Bradyrhizobium sp. AZCC 1610: one gene and its partner. The protein of the gene in region 2 interacts with the protein of the main gene of each other region in a pairwise test. Links are inferred from orthologs where the notes say so. Each region holds a gene or a part of one and is shown on either strand. Other genes may lie near its edges.

What was found.
Region 1: the proteins of secD (region 2) and pheT interact in binary tests that used the Escherichia coli proteins (3 or more experiments, as listed by UniProt). The link is inferred for Bradyrhizobium sp. AZCC 1610 from one-to-one orthologs.

The regions. Positions count from the first base shown.
Region 1 is NZ_JAZHRR010000001.1:7,322,651-7,328,434, forward strand. Bases 2,692-5,762 are described here. They hold pheT (phenylalanine--tRNA ligase subunit beta), read right to left. Parts: upstream 5,396-5,762; coding sequence 2,987-5,395; downstream 2,692-2,986. Other genes in these bases: V1279_RS35860 (sulfite exporter TauE/SafE family protein), read right to left, coding at 2,692-2,980; pheS (phenylalanine--tRNA ligase subunit alpha), read right to left, coding at 5,499-5,762. Outside these bases: V1279_RS35850 (flavin monoamine oxidase family protein), read left to right, coding at 145-1,545; V1279_RS35855 (ATP-binding protein), read left to right, coding at 1,545-2,213; more of V1279_RS35860, read right to left, coding at 2,210-2,691; more of pheS, read right to left, coding at 5,763-5,784.
Region 2 is NZ_JAZHRR010000001.1:3,446,592-3,454,855, forward strand. Bases 3,161-6,087 are described here. They hold secD (protein translocase subunit SecD), read right to left. Parts: upstream 5,462-6,087; coding sequence 3,860-5,461; downstream 3,161-3,859. Other genes in these bases: secF (protein translocase subunit SecF), read right to left, coding at 3,161-3,849; yajC (preprotein translocase subunit YajC), read right to left, coding at 5,515-5,877; V1279_RS17130 (ATP-binding protein), read left to right, coding at 6,071-6,087. Outside these bases: methylenetetrahydrofolate--tRNA-(uracil(54)-C(5))-methyltransferase (FADH(2)-oxidizing) TrmFO, read left to right, coding at 1-344; V1279_RS17100 (serine/threonine protein kinase), read left to right, coding at 349-1,452; V1279_RS17105 (phytoene/squalene synthase family protein), read right to left, coding at 1,602-2,465; V1279_RS17110 (Mth938-like domain-containing protein), read right to left, coding at 2,462-2,845; more of secF, read right to left, coding at 2,848-3,160; more of V1279_RS17130, read left to right, coding at 6,088-7,054; V1279_RS17135 (IS110 family transposase), read left to right, coding at 7,231-8,264. UniProt on the Escherichia coli protein: Part of the Sec protein translocase complex. Interacts with the SecYEG preprotein conducting channel. SecDF uses the proton motive force (PMF) to complete protein translocation after the ATP-dependent function of SecA.

The DNA of each region.
Region 1 (5,784 bases), 3.9 Mb from region 2 along the record:
ATCATGGTCGCAAGCCGTTTCAATTTAGTTCATGCGCCAAACGGATCAATCATGATTGATTTACCATGAGTGTTGCTGCGTCACGTGAGATGCGGCACAGTTCGCTAGCTGTTCTCGGTTCTTTCAGGCCCCGGAAACCATGACATGACAATGACTCGCCGCACCTTCCTGTCGGCGTCCGCAGGCCTGGCGGCTGTTCCGGCTTTTTCCGGGCTGCGTGCGGCAGCAGCGCCCTTGCCGCGGGAAGCCGACATCGTCGTGATCGGTGCAGGCGCGGCCGGCATTGCTGCGGCGCGGCGGATCATGGCGGCGAACCGCAAGGTGATCGTGGTGGATGCGGCAAACCAGATCGGCGGCCGCTGCCAGACCGACACCTCGAGCTTCGAGGTGCCGTTCGATCGCGGCGCGCGCTGGATGCACAATCCCGAGACCAATCCGATGATCAAGCTGGCGCGCGCCGCGGGCCTCGAGATCACGACGGCGCCGTCGGGCCAGAAGATCCGCATCGGCCGCCGCAACGCCCGCGCCGGCGAGACCGAGGAATTTCTCGCAGCCCTGGTGCGTGCCAACCGCGCCATCGACGAAGCCGCGCGGCGGTTCGATGTCTCCTGCGCCTCTGTGCTGCCGAAGGATCTCGGCGACTGGGCCGGCACGGCCGAGTTCGTGCTGGGCGCCGGCTTCTCGGGCAAGGACTTGAAAGACCTCTCCGTCGGCGACAAGTCCCGCGCGCAGGATCGCAACTCCGCGATCGCCTGCCGCGAGGGGCTCGGCACGCTAATTGCGAAGCTGGGGGAGCAGGTGCCGGTGTCACTGTCGACGCCGGCCAATCGCATTGTCTGGAGCAACCGCGACGTCAGCGTGGAAACGCCAGCGGGCAAGATCGCCGCGCGCGCTGCCGTGATCACGGTGTCGAGCAACGTGCTGGCCGCAGGCAATATCAAGTTCGCACCGGATATTCCGAAGCGCATGCTCGACGCAGCTTCGAAACTGAGCCTCGGCAGCTACGACCGGATCGCGCTGCAGATGCCGGGCAATCCGCTCGGCCTCGCCCGCGACGACGTCATCATCGAGCAGAGCAATTCGACCAAGACGGCGCTGATATTCGCCAACATGGGCGGCTCGTCGCTCTGCACGGTCGACGTCGCCGGCTCGTTCGGCCGCGATCTTTCCGCGCAGGGCGAGAAGGCCATGCTGGCGTTCGCGGTGGAATGGTTGACGAAACTGTTCGGCAGCGAGGCGGCAGCGGCCGTGAAGAAATCGAGCGCGACGCGCTGGAACGCCGCTCCGTTCGCGCTCGGCGCGATGTCGGCGGCCGGTCCCGGCGGACAGTCGTCGCGCAAGGTTTTGACCGATCCGATCGGCTGCATGTATCTCGCCGGCGAGGCGACCCATGAAACGCTGTGGGGCACGGTCGACGGCGCCTGGGAAAGCGGTGAGCGTGCCGCCGAGGCGGCGTTGCGGAGGATCGGTGCGCTGAAGGATCCTGAGCCGCCGCCGCGGCCCGCGAAAACACGGCGGCGCACGTCGGCATCCCCGATCGACTGATGCCGCGTCCGAAAGCACTGATCTCCTGGTCGAGCGGCAAGGATTCTGCCTTCGCATTGCATGAGGTGATGCGCGCGGGCGAATTCGATGTGGTCGGCGCGCTGACCACGGTGACCGAGACGTTCGGCCGGGTCTCGATCCATGGCGTGCGGCAGGAAATACTGCGGGCGCAATGCGAAGCCGCCGGCCTGCCGCAGCGGATCGTGCCGATTCCCTATCCCTGTCCGAACGAGATTTATGAGGCGCGGATGGGCGAGGCGGTCGCGCAGGCCGTGGCCTGCGGCATCACGCACATGATCTTCGGCGATTTGTTTCTCGCTGATATCCGCGCCTATCGCGAACAGAAGCTGGCAGGCACCGGCATCGCGCCGGTGTTTCCACTGTGGGAGCGGCCGACGGCAGAGCTGGCGCAGGCGATGATTGCGAGCGGACTCGAAGCGCATCTCGCCACTGTCGATCTGAAAAGGCTGTCAGCGGAATTTGCAGGCCGAAAATTCGATGCGACGCTGTTGGCCGATTTGCCCGAGGGCGTCGACGCCTGCGGCGAGAACGGTGAGTTTCACACCTGCGTGGTGGCCGGGCCGATGTTTTCGCGGCGGCTTGCGGTGAAGACCGGTGAACGCGTCGAGCGCGATGGTTATGCGTATTGCGATCTGATGATGGGTTAGCGCAGCACGCCATCCAGCGCCGGCAATCCGAAGATGACCGCCGCGGCGATCAGCGCGTAGCAGATCGCGCGGAATACGGTTTCACTGGCCTTGCCGAATAGCGAGGCGCCGAACCAGACGCCGATGCCATAGACCGGGCCGACGACGAGCGCGAACTTGATCGCGTCCAGCGTGATCAGTCCGGTCGCGGTGTAGCTGATGGCGGAAAAGATATCCGACGCGCCGAAGAACAGCACGATATTGGCGCGCGCAATGACGGAGGCGATGGGCCGGCCAAGCCAGTAGCCGACGATCGGCGGCCCGCCGGTCTGGGCCAGGCCGCTGCAAAAGCCTGACAGTCCGCCGATGCCGACCGAGACCGCCGCGTGGTCCTTGCCGCGGTAGCGCCAGCCCGACAGCAACAACAGCAGCAGCGCGAAGACGAAGGCGGAAATGATCCAGCGCGTCGTCACCGGTTCGAGGCGGCTGAGGAAATAGGTGCCGATCGGGACGCCGATCAGCGCGCCGAACACCATAATGGCGGTCGCCCTGCGGTCGGCCTTTTGCCACGCATTCGGCAGCAACGGTGCGGCGGCGACGAAATCGATGATCAGGAGCAGCGCGGCCACCAGCCGCGGGTCAGCGATCGAACTGGCGAGTGGCATGAAGATTAGTGCCGAGCCGAACCCGGAAAAACCCCGCGCCGTTCCGGAAACGAAAGCGACCGCGCAGATCGCGATTGCTGCGTTGATGCCGATTTCAGCCGGAATGAGCGCCGCAGGGTTCATGCGGCATCATCCCCGCAACGTGCCACCGGTCTTCTTCGTCACCTCGGCCACGATCTTCGCCGCCACTGCGTCGATCTCCTGATCGGTCAGCGTCTTCTCGTGCGGCTGGATCGTCACGGCAATCGCGACCGACTTCTTGTCGGGGTCGATGCCCTTGCCTTCGTAGACGTCGAACACCGTCACGTCTGATATCAGCTTCTTGTCGACGTTCTGCGCCGATCGCACGATGTCGCCGGCCTTCACGCCGCGATCGACGATGAAGGCAAAGTCGCGCGACACCGGCTGGAATGCGGAGAGTTCGAGCAGCGGCCTGGCGCGGGTCGGCTTCTTCTTGGCGTCGGGAATGCGGTCGAGGACGACTTCGAACGCCACCAAGGGGCCGTCGGCGCCGAGCGCTTCCAGCGTGCGCGGATGCAGCTCGCCGAAATAGCCCAGCACGTTCTGCGGGCCGATCTGGATGGTGCCGGAGCGGCCCGGATGCAGCCAGCTCGCGCCGCCCGGCACGACCTGCAGTGCCTGCATCGGTGCGCCGGCGGCCGCGAGCACGGCGAATGCGTCGGCCTTGGCGTCGAGCGCATTCGTCTGGATGGACCCGGACCAGTGCCGTCCCATGCCGTTCGAGGACGCAAAGCCGTGGCGCACGCCTGAGGCCGCGACGAACTGGTTCTCGGGCTTGTCGCCCTTGAATATCTGCCCGACCTCGAACAGTGCGACGTCCTGATAGCCGCGGTTGGCGTTGGCCTGCGCCGCCGCGACGAGGCCCGGCAACAGGCTCGGCCGCATGTCGGAGAGGTCGGCGGCGATCGGGTTGGCGAGCGCGAGTTCGGCCTGGCCGCCGCCGAACAGTTCGGCATGCGGTTTGGAAATGAACGACCAGGTCACGGCTTCCACCATGCCGCGCGCAGCCAGCGCGCGCTTGGCGCGGCGGTTGCGGAGCTGGATCGTGGTCAGGACCGGCTTGCGGGCGTCGTCGCCGCGCTCGAACGGCGTCATCGGCACCTTGTCGACGCCGACGATGCGCACGATCTCCTCGACGATGTCGGCCTTGCCGTGCACATCGGTGCGCCATGAGGGGACAGCGACCTTCACCACCGGGCCGCTGCCGGCGACCATGAAGCCGAGATGGCTGAGGATGCGCCGCATCTCGACCAGCGGCACCTCGATTCCCGCCAGGCGTTTGACCTCGCTCAGCGGGAAATCGATGATGCGGTCGTCGCCGAAGGCCTTGCCGACCACCACGGTCTCCGACGGCGTGCCGCCACAAAGCTCCATCACCAGTTTCGTCGCAAGCTCCAGCCCCGGCACCATGAAGGCCGGATCGACGCCGCGCTCGAAGCGGTAGCGCGCATCCGAATTGATGCCGAGCTTGCGGCCGGTCTGCGCGATGTTGATCTCGTTCCACAGCGCCGATTCGATCAGCACGTCTGACGTGTTCTCGTCGCAGCCGGAAGTCTCGCCGCCCATGATGCCGGCCAGCGATTCGACGCCGTGCTCGTCCGCGATCACGCAGATCGCGGAATCAAGCGTGTAGGTGCGCCCGTCGAGCGCCAGCAGGCTCTCGCCGTCCTTCGCGCGCCGTACCGTGAGATTGCCGTTCACCTTCTTCGCGTCGAACACGTGCAAGGGCCGGGCGCGGTCGTAGGTCATGAAGTTGGTGATGTCGACCAGCGCGTTGATCGGCCGCAAGCCGATCGAGGTCAGCCGCTTCTGCAGCCACTCCGGCGACGGGCCGTTCTTGACGCCGCGCACCAGCCGCAGCGCGAAGCCCGGACAGAGCGTCGCGTCTTCCACCGTCACCTTCACCGGGCAGGGGAATTCACCCTTGATCGGTTTGATGCCGGGATCGATCAGCTTGCCCATATCGGCAGCGGAAAGGTCGCGCGCGATGCCGTGCACGCCGGTGCAATCCTGGCGGTTCGGCGTCAAATTGATTTCGAGCACGGGATCGCCGAGGCCTGCCCATTCGGCATAGCCCTTGCCGATCGGGGCGTCCGCCGGCAGCTCCATGATGCCGTCATGGTCTTCGGAAATCTGCAGTTCGGCCGCCGAGCACAGCATGCCGCGGCTCTCGACGCCCCGGATGGTGCCGACGCCGAGCGTGATGTTCTTGCCGGGGATGAAGGTGCCGGGGGCTGAGAACACGCTGACGAGGCCAGCGCGCGCATTCGGCGCCCCGCAGACCACCTGCACCGGCGCAGCCCCGTTGCCGGTGTCGACCATGCACACCCGCAGGCGATCCGCATTCGGATGCTGCTCGGCCGAGATCACCCGCGCGATGGAAAACGGCGCCAGCGCCTTTGCCTTGTCCTCGATGTTCTCGACCTCGAGCCCGATCATGGTGAGCTTGTCGGCCAGCTTTTCCAGCGGCTCGTCGGTATCGAGATGTTCCTTCAGCCAGGAGAGCGTGAATTTCATGGTCTCTGCTTCTCTTGTCCGCTCTCCCGCGCTTGTCCGCCGAAACCTCGGCGAAAGCGGGTCAGGGTGGGGGCTCTCTTCGCGACGGCAGTCTCGGCGAGGCTCACGTGCTCAATCCCCCCGCGAGCGTCGGGACATCGAGCGGCTTGAAGCCGTAATGCGAGAGCCAGCGCACATCGCTGTCGAACAGTTGGCGCAGGTCTGACATGCCGTATTTCAGCATCGCAATGCGGTCGATACCCATGCCCCAGGCAAAGCCCTGGTAGACATCAGGATCGATGCCGCAGGCGCGCAGCACGTTCGGATGCACCATGCCGCAGCCGAGAATCTCCAGCCAGTCCTCGCCTTCGCCGAAACGGATCTCGCCCTTGTCGCGCCGGCACTGGATG
Region 2 (8,264 bases):
AATCCGCCAGCATCGGCCTGATCGCAGGCCTCTACGCCGCAGCGAACGCGCAGGCGCAGTCGCTCGAACCGCCGCCCGTGACCACGGCGCTGGGTTCGCTGCTCGGGCATATTACCGGGGGGCACATCGAAACCATCGAGGCCGGAACGCGCTCCTTCCAGCCGATGAACATCAATTTCGGGCTGTTCCCGCCGCTTGCGAGCGCGCCGACCAAAAAGCCCGATGGTACGCGGCTGCGCGGCAACGAGAAGACGGTCGCAAAGAAGCAGGCGCTCAGCGCCCGGGCGCTCGCCGATCTCGATCGCTGGATCGCCGATCACCTTCGCGTAGCGGCGGCGGCGTAACACCATGAGCTTGCCCAAGGACGACGCCGCGACCCTGTCGGCGCTATGGACCGAAGGCGTGCTGCTGAAGCGCGACGTGTTCTCGACCGTCGAGCGCGGCCGGTTTCGCGACGATGCCGGCGAGGTCGACGCGGTGCTGCGCCGGCTCGATCAGGTGCCGCTGTGGTCCCATCCGCTCGCCCGCCATCTGTTCGCCCGCGAGCGCCGCGCGCTGGCGCTGGCGCGCGATCTCGACGTCGGCCCGAAACTGCTATGGGCCGGACAGCAGGCACTGGTGCGCGGCTTCATCGACGGCGTCGCGCTGCATCTGGCAAAGCCCCATGGCGACATCGCCTATTTTCGCTCGGCCAAGCTCGCTCTTCGCAAGCTGCACCGCGCCGGCATCTGCCATAACGATCTGGCCAAGGAGCAGAACTGGCTGCGCGGAAGCAACGGCCGCGCCTATGTGACCGATTTTCAACTGGCGGCCTGCTTCAAGACAAGAAGCCGCCTGTTCCGGATCGCGGCCTACGAGGACCTACGCCATCTGCTGAAGCACAAGCGCAGCTATGCGCCACAGGCGCTGACTCCGATGGAGCGCAAGATTCTCGCGCGCAAATCCTTTGTCGCCAGCATCTGGCTCATGACCGGCAAGAAGGTCTACCAGGCCATCACCCGCGGCCTATTCAACTTCACCGATCGCGAAGGCGGCGGCCGCCGGCTGGTCAACGACGCGCCCGTGTTGATGGATTTGATTAGGAAAAACCACGATGTCCGCGACGCCGCGATCGTGGCTTTCGCCGACCGACGCACCGGTGTCGGGCTGTACGCCTTTGTCGAAGCCGACGAGGTGGCACTGGAAAAGCAGCTACGCACCGAACTCGCGGCAGCCAAGGGCGTCAAGCCGCCGGAGCATATCCAGGTGGTGCATGCCCTGCCGCGCGATGCCGCGGGAAAACCGCGCACGGAGATATTGCAGCTTGTCGCGATGAACCAGCTCGACCTGATCGAGCCGCTGATCACGAGCGATATCGACCGCGCGTTCCTGAAAGACATTCTGGAGAGCCGCAAGAATTTGCGGGACCGGTTCAATTTCGAAAGCAGCGAGTTGAATTCGCGATCGAGTTGATCTGCCGTGTCCCGGGCGCGATGCAGCGCCCTTCGCGCTGCTTCGCAGAACCGGGACCCACGCTGCGACAACGATGGACCCCGGACCAGCAGCGCTCCACGCCGCGAGTGCGGCGCGCTGCGCAGCATCCGGGGAACGCCAAGCGCCGCCTACCCGCCAAATTCCTGCGACCGTGACGCCCGCCACAGCGTCCACAAGGTCCGTAACCGCGACGTCGTCTGCGGTACGAAGGGATCGACGTCGGCCCGCGACATACGCTTGAGATCGCGGCGGACCAGCGCCAGCGGAAGGAACACCGGTCGCACCTGCGGCGGCGCATGTGTGAGTAGCTCGAAGGCGGTGCCGAGATGCTTTCGGGCGTCCCCCACCAACTGATCGATCGCGGCGCGCGCCCGCGGCGTCTGCTTGCCCGAAAAGACTTCTTCCATCCCGCTGCCGTGTTGCTGCAGCAGCTGCAGCGGCAGGAATAGCTGGCGCCGCGCGGCATCGAGCGGCAGCGCCGCGATCACCTGCGCCACGCCCTGGGCCAACCCGGCATGGCGCGCGAGATGGTCGATCACCGCCGACGGCTGTACCGCTAGCCGCGCGCCGAGCGAGAACAGCGCCGAGGAGGTGTCGGTGACATAGCCCTCCAGCGCCGCCATCGATGGCATCGGATCGTTGTAGAGATCGAACTGATGCTCCTCGATCAGCCGCGACAGCGGCTCAACCGGCAGGCGGAATTCGGCGATCGTCTGCAACAGTTCGGCTGCGACCGGATTGCCCTCGACGCCGCCATGGCCGGCGCCTTCCAGCACATCGGTCCACCATTGCAGCCGAATTTCGCCTGGCAATGGCTGGCTGACCTGCTCGCGCACGCGGGATATCTCGACATTGAAGGCGTAGACCGACAGCAGCGCGCGGCGCTGGACCGGTGGCAGGAACAGCGTCGACGCATAGCGGGCAAAGTCGTGCGTGCGCACCAGATCGGCGCAGAACGCGGCGGAATCCTTCGACGTCGCCGCCTCGCTCATGGCACCGCGATCAGCGCCGCCGCGACCCGCCGGCGCTCGCCCAGCATGACGTTGTAGGTCCGGATCGCAGGCCCCGTCTGCATCGCATCGAGCACCACGTGCACGGCGCGCAGCGCCTCGCGAAGCCCCCGCGGCGGCATCCAGACTTCAGTGCCGGTGCCGACGATCAGCGTATCGATGGAATTGGCGGCCTTGAATATGCGCGAGAGCGAATATTCATCGATGTCGGCAGGCTTCGTCACCTGCCAGGCCCAGATTGCATCCGGCAGGCACAGCAGCGAGCCGCGATGCGACATGTCGGCGAAGGCGAAGCCGCCCTTGCCGTAGGCTTCGATCGGCGCCGACCTCGGAAGATGCGGGGCGTCCGAGGATGTGGCCATCTTTATTTCTTCGCAGGCTTATCCGGCGCCTCGCGGTGCTCACCGACGCCGAGATAGATCAGGATCGGCGCGGCGATGAAGATCGAAGTGTAGGTGCCAACCAGCAGCGCGCCGAACACCATGACGGCCGTAAAGCTGTGGATCGCGTGACCGCCGAACAACAACAGCGCCAGCAGGGCCAGCGTCACCGTGACGTGGGTGATGATCGAGCGCGACAGCGTCGAATTGATGGATTCGTTGAGGAGCTGCGGCATCGGCATTTTCTTGTAGCGCCGCAACATTTCCCGGATGCGGTCGTAGATCACGACCGTGTCGTTCAGCGAGTAACCGAGAATCGTCAACAGCGCCGCGATACTGGTGAGGTCGAAATCGACCTGGGAAATCGACATGAAGCCGATCGTCAGCACGATATCGTGGACGTTGGCGATCATGGCGCCGAGCGCGAACTGCCATTCGAACCGGAACCAGAGATAGATCAGGATTGAGAAAATCGCGAGCATCATGCCGAGCATGCCGTAAGCCAGCAATTCGCCGGAAACGCGCGGTCCCACCACCTCGACGCGGCGGTATTCGACGGAGTCGCCGAGCGCGCCGCGAACCTTCTGCACGGCCGCCTGCTGCGCGGCGTCGCCGCCGGGCTGTTCGGCCACCCGGATCAGCACGTCCGAGGGACCGCCAAACTGCTGCAACTGGATGTCGCCGAGTCCAAGGGTGCTCAGCGTCGCGCGCATCGCACCGATGTCGACGGGGCCTGACTTGTTCTGCACTTCCAGGAGCGTACCGCCCCTGAAGTCGATGCCGAAATTCAGCCCGTGGGTGAAAAACAGCACGATCGCGAGGATCGAAAGAGCCGCGGAGATTGGGAAGCTGATGCGACGAAAGCGCGTGAAATCGAAATGCGTGACGTCAGGGACGATGCGCAGCGGCGGCAACAGATCGAACACGGCGACCACGGTCAGCACGACGATCAGAACGCCCAGCGCAATGAGAATAGATTGAGTCACAGTGGGGTCCCTAGATCGGCACGGTCTTCGGCCGCTTCCAGCGCACCCAGCCAGCGACGATCAGGCTGGTGAGCGTAAACGCTGTGAAGACCGTGGTGATGATACCGATGCCGAGCGTGACGGCGAAGCCGCGAACCGGGCCGGTGCCGATGTAGAACAGCACCGCTGCGGCAATGAAGGTGGTGATATTGGAGTCCAAGATAGTCGCCAGCGCCCGCCTGAAACCAGCGTCGATCGCCGAAATCGCATTGCGCCCGCCGCGCAGTTCCTCGCGGATGCGCTCATAGATCAGCACGTTGGAGTCGACCGCGATACCAACGGTCAGCACGACGCCGGCGATACCGGGCAGCGTCAGCGTGGCGTTGAGCAGCGACAGGATGCCGAAGATCATCGCGACGTTGATGGCAACCGCGATGTTGGCGAACACGCCGAACAGCCGGTAGGTCAGCAGCATGAACACGATGACCATGATCGAGCCGACGTAAGCCGCGAGTTTGCCCTTTTCGATCGAGTCCTGGCCAAGCCCGGGGCCGACGGTGCGTTCCTCGATCACGGTCAGCGGCGCCGGCAGTGCGCCGGCGCGCATTAGCAGCGCGAGCTCGTTGGCCGCCTGCACCGTGAAGCTGCCGGAAATCTGCCCCTGGCCGCCGGTGATCGGCTCGCGGATCACGGGTGCGGATATCACCTTGTTGTCGAGGACGATGGCAAAGGGTTGCCCGACATTTTCCGACGTCGCCTGCGCGAATTTGCGCGAGCCCGAACTGTTGAACTTGAAGTTCACGATCGGCTCGTTGGTGCGCTGGTCGAAGCCCGGCTGCGCGTCGGTCAGGTCGCCGCCCGACACCAGCACCTGCCGCTTGATGACGTAGGGAACCTTGGGCGATTGCTCGCTCATCAAGACTTCCGAATCCGCCGAGACCCCCCGCCCCGACTGAACCTGATCCGGCGACACCGACGGATCGACCATGCGGAATTCCATCTTGGCGGTCTGGCCAAGGATGCGCTTCAAGTCGGTTGGATCCTGCAATCCCGGCACCTGGACCAGGATACGATCGGTGCCTTGCCGCTGGATCAAGGGCTCGACCGTGCCCAATTCGTTGATACGGCGCTCGACGATCTGGATCGACTGTTCGATCGTTTGCCGGATGCGTTCGGTAATGGCGGCTTGCGGCACCGTGAGACGGAACAGGCCGCCGCCGGCATCGGAGACTTCGAGGCTGCGCTGCCCTGAGGAGCCGAGCAGGCCGCCAAGCGGCTGCGACAGCTCGCGCAGCTTGGTGAGGGCCGCCTGCTGGTCACTCTCCTTGACGCGGACTTCGGCGGCATCGCCGCGGACGGCAAGGCCGGTATAGCCGATCTTGGCATCGCGCAGCACGCGGCGGACCTCGTCGCGCACCTGGTCGAGCTTTTCCTTCTTCACGTAGTTGGAATCGACTTCGAGCAGCAGGTACGAACCGCCCTGCAAATCGAGCCCAAGCACGATGTGGCGCTGCGCCCACACCGGCCAGGTCTTCACCCGCTCCTGGGAAAAGAAGTTCGGAACCGCGAACAGGCAGACGATTAGCGCGGTCAGAATGATCGCCAGCGCCTTCCACCGCGTGAAATACAACATCGAGAGACCTGTCAGATCCAGGAAAATGCGCCGCAGGAAGCGGCGCGGAAAACTCAGCTCGCGGACGTTTCGTCCTTGGCCTCACTCTTTTCCTTGGCCGGCTCGCCCTTGGCGCGGACGCCCGAAATCATCTGCCGCATCTGCCGCACGCGGACGCCGTCCGAAATCTCGAACTCGATCTGGTCGTCGTCGACCACCTTGGTGACCTTGCCGACCAGGCCGCCCGAGGTGACGACCGTGTCGCCGCGGCGGATGTTTTTGACCAGTTCCTGATGATCCTTCACCTTCTTCTGCTGCGGGCGCAGAATCAGGAAATACATGATCACGAAGATCAGCGCGAACGGCAGCAACGACATCAGCATGCTGTTGGCATCGCCGCCGGCCGCAGCCTGGGCGTACGCAGGGGTAATCAGCATTCGAACAATCCTCGTGAGACGGAAAAGAACCGGCCATGCCTGGACATAGGTCCTGGGCGTGTCGCCGGTCCGGGCAAATTCGCGCGGACTATAGCGGCGGCCGGCCCAATTGCAACGTTGGCCGCCCCCTCATTTAGGCCGCTTGCGAGACCTTCCAAGGCCCGTTAAGGCTGCGCGGTCAGGAACTCCGGAAATGTCGAAAAAACCCAAGAAAAAAGCGGCTCAAACAGCCCCCCGCGCCACCCCCAAGGCCGCCTCGCGTGGACACACGAAAACCGCGACAAAACGTCCGGTAAGCGCGCCCAACGACGCCACCGCCGAGCGGATCGCAACCGCGCTGGAAGCCATCGCCGGCCACCTTTCCGCGGCCTCTCCGGCGGCGGGAAACCCTGACTCGTTCGGCTCCGCCGACGCCTTTGTCTGGCATCCGGACGGACGCCTTTCGCCGGTGCCGCGCGTCAGCCGCGTCGACCTCGGCCTGCTCAAGGGCATCGACCGGATGCGCGACATCCTGATCGAGAACACCGAGCGCTTTGCCGACGGGCTGCCCGCGAACAACGCGCTGCTGTGGGGCGCGCGCGGCATGGGCAAGTCGTCGCTGGTGAAGGCCACTCACGCCAATATCAACATCGACCGCAAGCCGGCCGACCGGCTCAAGCTGATCGAGATCCACCGCGAGGACATCGAGAGCCTGCCCGGCTTGATGGATCTGTTACGCAGCTCCGATTTCCGCTTCATCGTGTTTTGCGACGACCTCTCCTTCGACGGCAACGATGCCTCCTACAAATCGCTGAAGGCGGTGCTGGAAGGCGGTATCGAGGGACGTCCTGACAACGTCATCCTCTACGCCACCTCGAACCGGCGGCACCTGCTGGCGCGCGAGATGATCGAGAACGAACGCTCGACGGCGATCAATCCGGGCGAAGCGGTCGAAGAGAAGGTGTCGCTGTCGGACCGTTTTGGTCTCTGGCTCGGCTTCCATCGCTGCAGCCAGGACGAATATCTGGCGATGGTACGCGGCTATTGCGGCCATTTCGGCATCAAGATGGGCGACGAAGAGCTGGAGCGCGAGGCGCTGGAATGGTCGACCACCCGCGGATCCCGCTCGGGCCGCGTCGCCTGGCAGTTCACGCAGGAACTGGCGGGACGGCTGGGCGTGCGGCTTTCGGGGAAGTAGAGCCCGTAGATGGGGTAACGGGCCCGGTCTGCCTTCCAAGCAAGCCGCGCTTGCTACGGCGCTGTTGAGTGCGCGCTTCGCGCGGCTTGCTTGGAAGGTGGGCGGTCGTCCCTCACATGGATGGTGTTACGGAGTCGAGGGTTGGACCTCGCTCCAAGCATCAAGGAGAGACGACCATGGAGCATTATGCAGGAATCGACGTGTCTTTGGAATGCTCAAGCGTGTGTGTGGTTGATGCAAACGGCAAAATTGTCCGCGAGAGCAAGGTGACAAGCGAGCCGGCGGCGCTGATCGGCTGGCTCAGCTCGCTCGGGCTGACCCGGATCGGGCTGGAAGCTGGGCCGCTGTCGCAATGGCTGTACGCGGCGATGAAGCGGGCTGGGCTCGCGGTTGAGCTGTTGGAGACGCGGCACGTGCACGATGCGTTCAAGGCGATGCCAGTGAAGTCGGACCGCAATGACGCACGGGGGATCGCACAACTGATGCGGCTGGGCTGGTTCCGGCCGGTTCACTGCAAGTCGATAAATGCCCAGGAAGTACGTGCCGTGCTGACGGCGCGCAAGCTGGTCCAGAGCAAGCTTCTGGATGTCGAGAACAGTCTGCGCGGGATCCTGCGGGGCTTTGGGCTGAAGGTTGGCAAGACGACGGGAACAGGTTTTGCCGGACGGATCAACGAGTTGGCAAAGGGGCATCCGAACCTGGAAGTGATCGCAGAAGCGCTGCTGCGGGTGCGCAGCGCCCTGCTCAGTGAGTTCAAAGCCTTCGAGAAGCGGGCCGGCAAGATGTCGCGGATGGATGCCAAAGCCAGGTTGTTGATGTCGACGCCTGCGGTGGGACCGGTCATCTCGCTGACCTATGCCGCGGCGATCGATGATCCCGCGCGGTTCACATCCTCCAAGCAGGCGGGGTCGCATTTCGGGCTGACGCCGAAGAAGCACCAGTCCGGCGAGACCGACCGATCGGGGCGGATCAGCAAGATCGGGGACGCCTCCGTGCGCGAGGCGCTCTACCAGGCCGCTCACATCATGCTGACGAAGCCGGTCAGGGGATGTTCGCAGCTCAAGAGCTGGGCGATGCGGATCGCCAAGCGTGCCGGCATGAGCAAGGCCAAGGTCGCGCTGGCCCGCAAGCTCGCCGTGATCATGCATCGCATGCTCAAGGACGGCGCGCCTTTCAATCCGCTCGCCAAGGCTAACGCTGCAACAGCCTA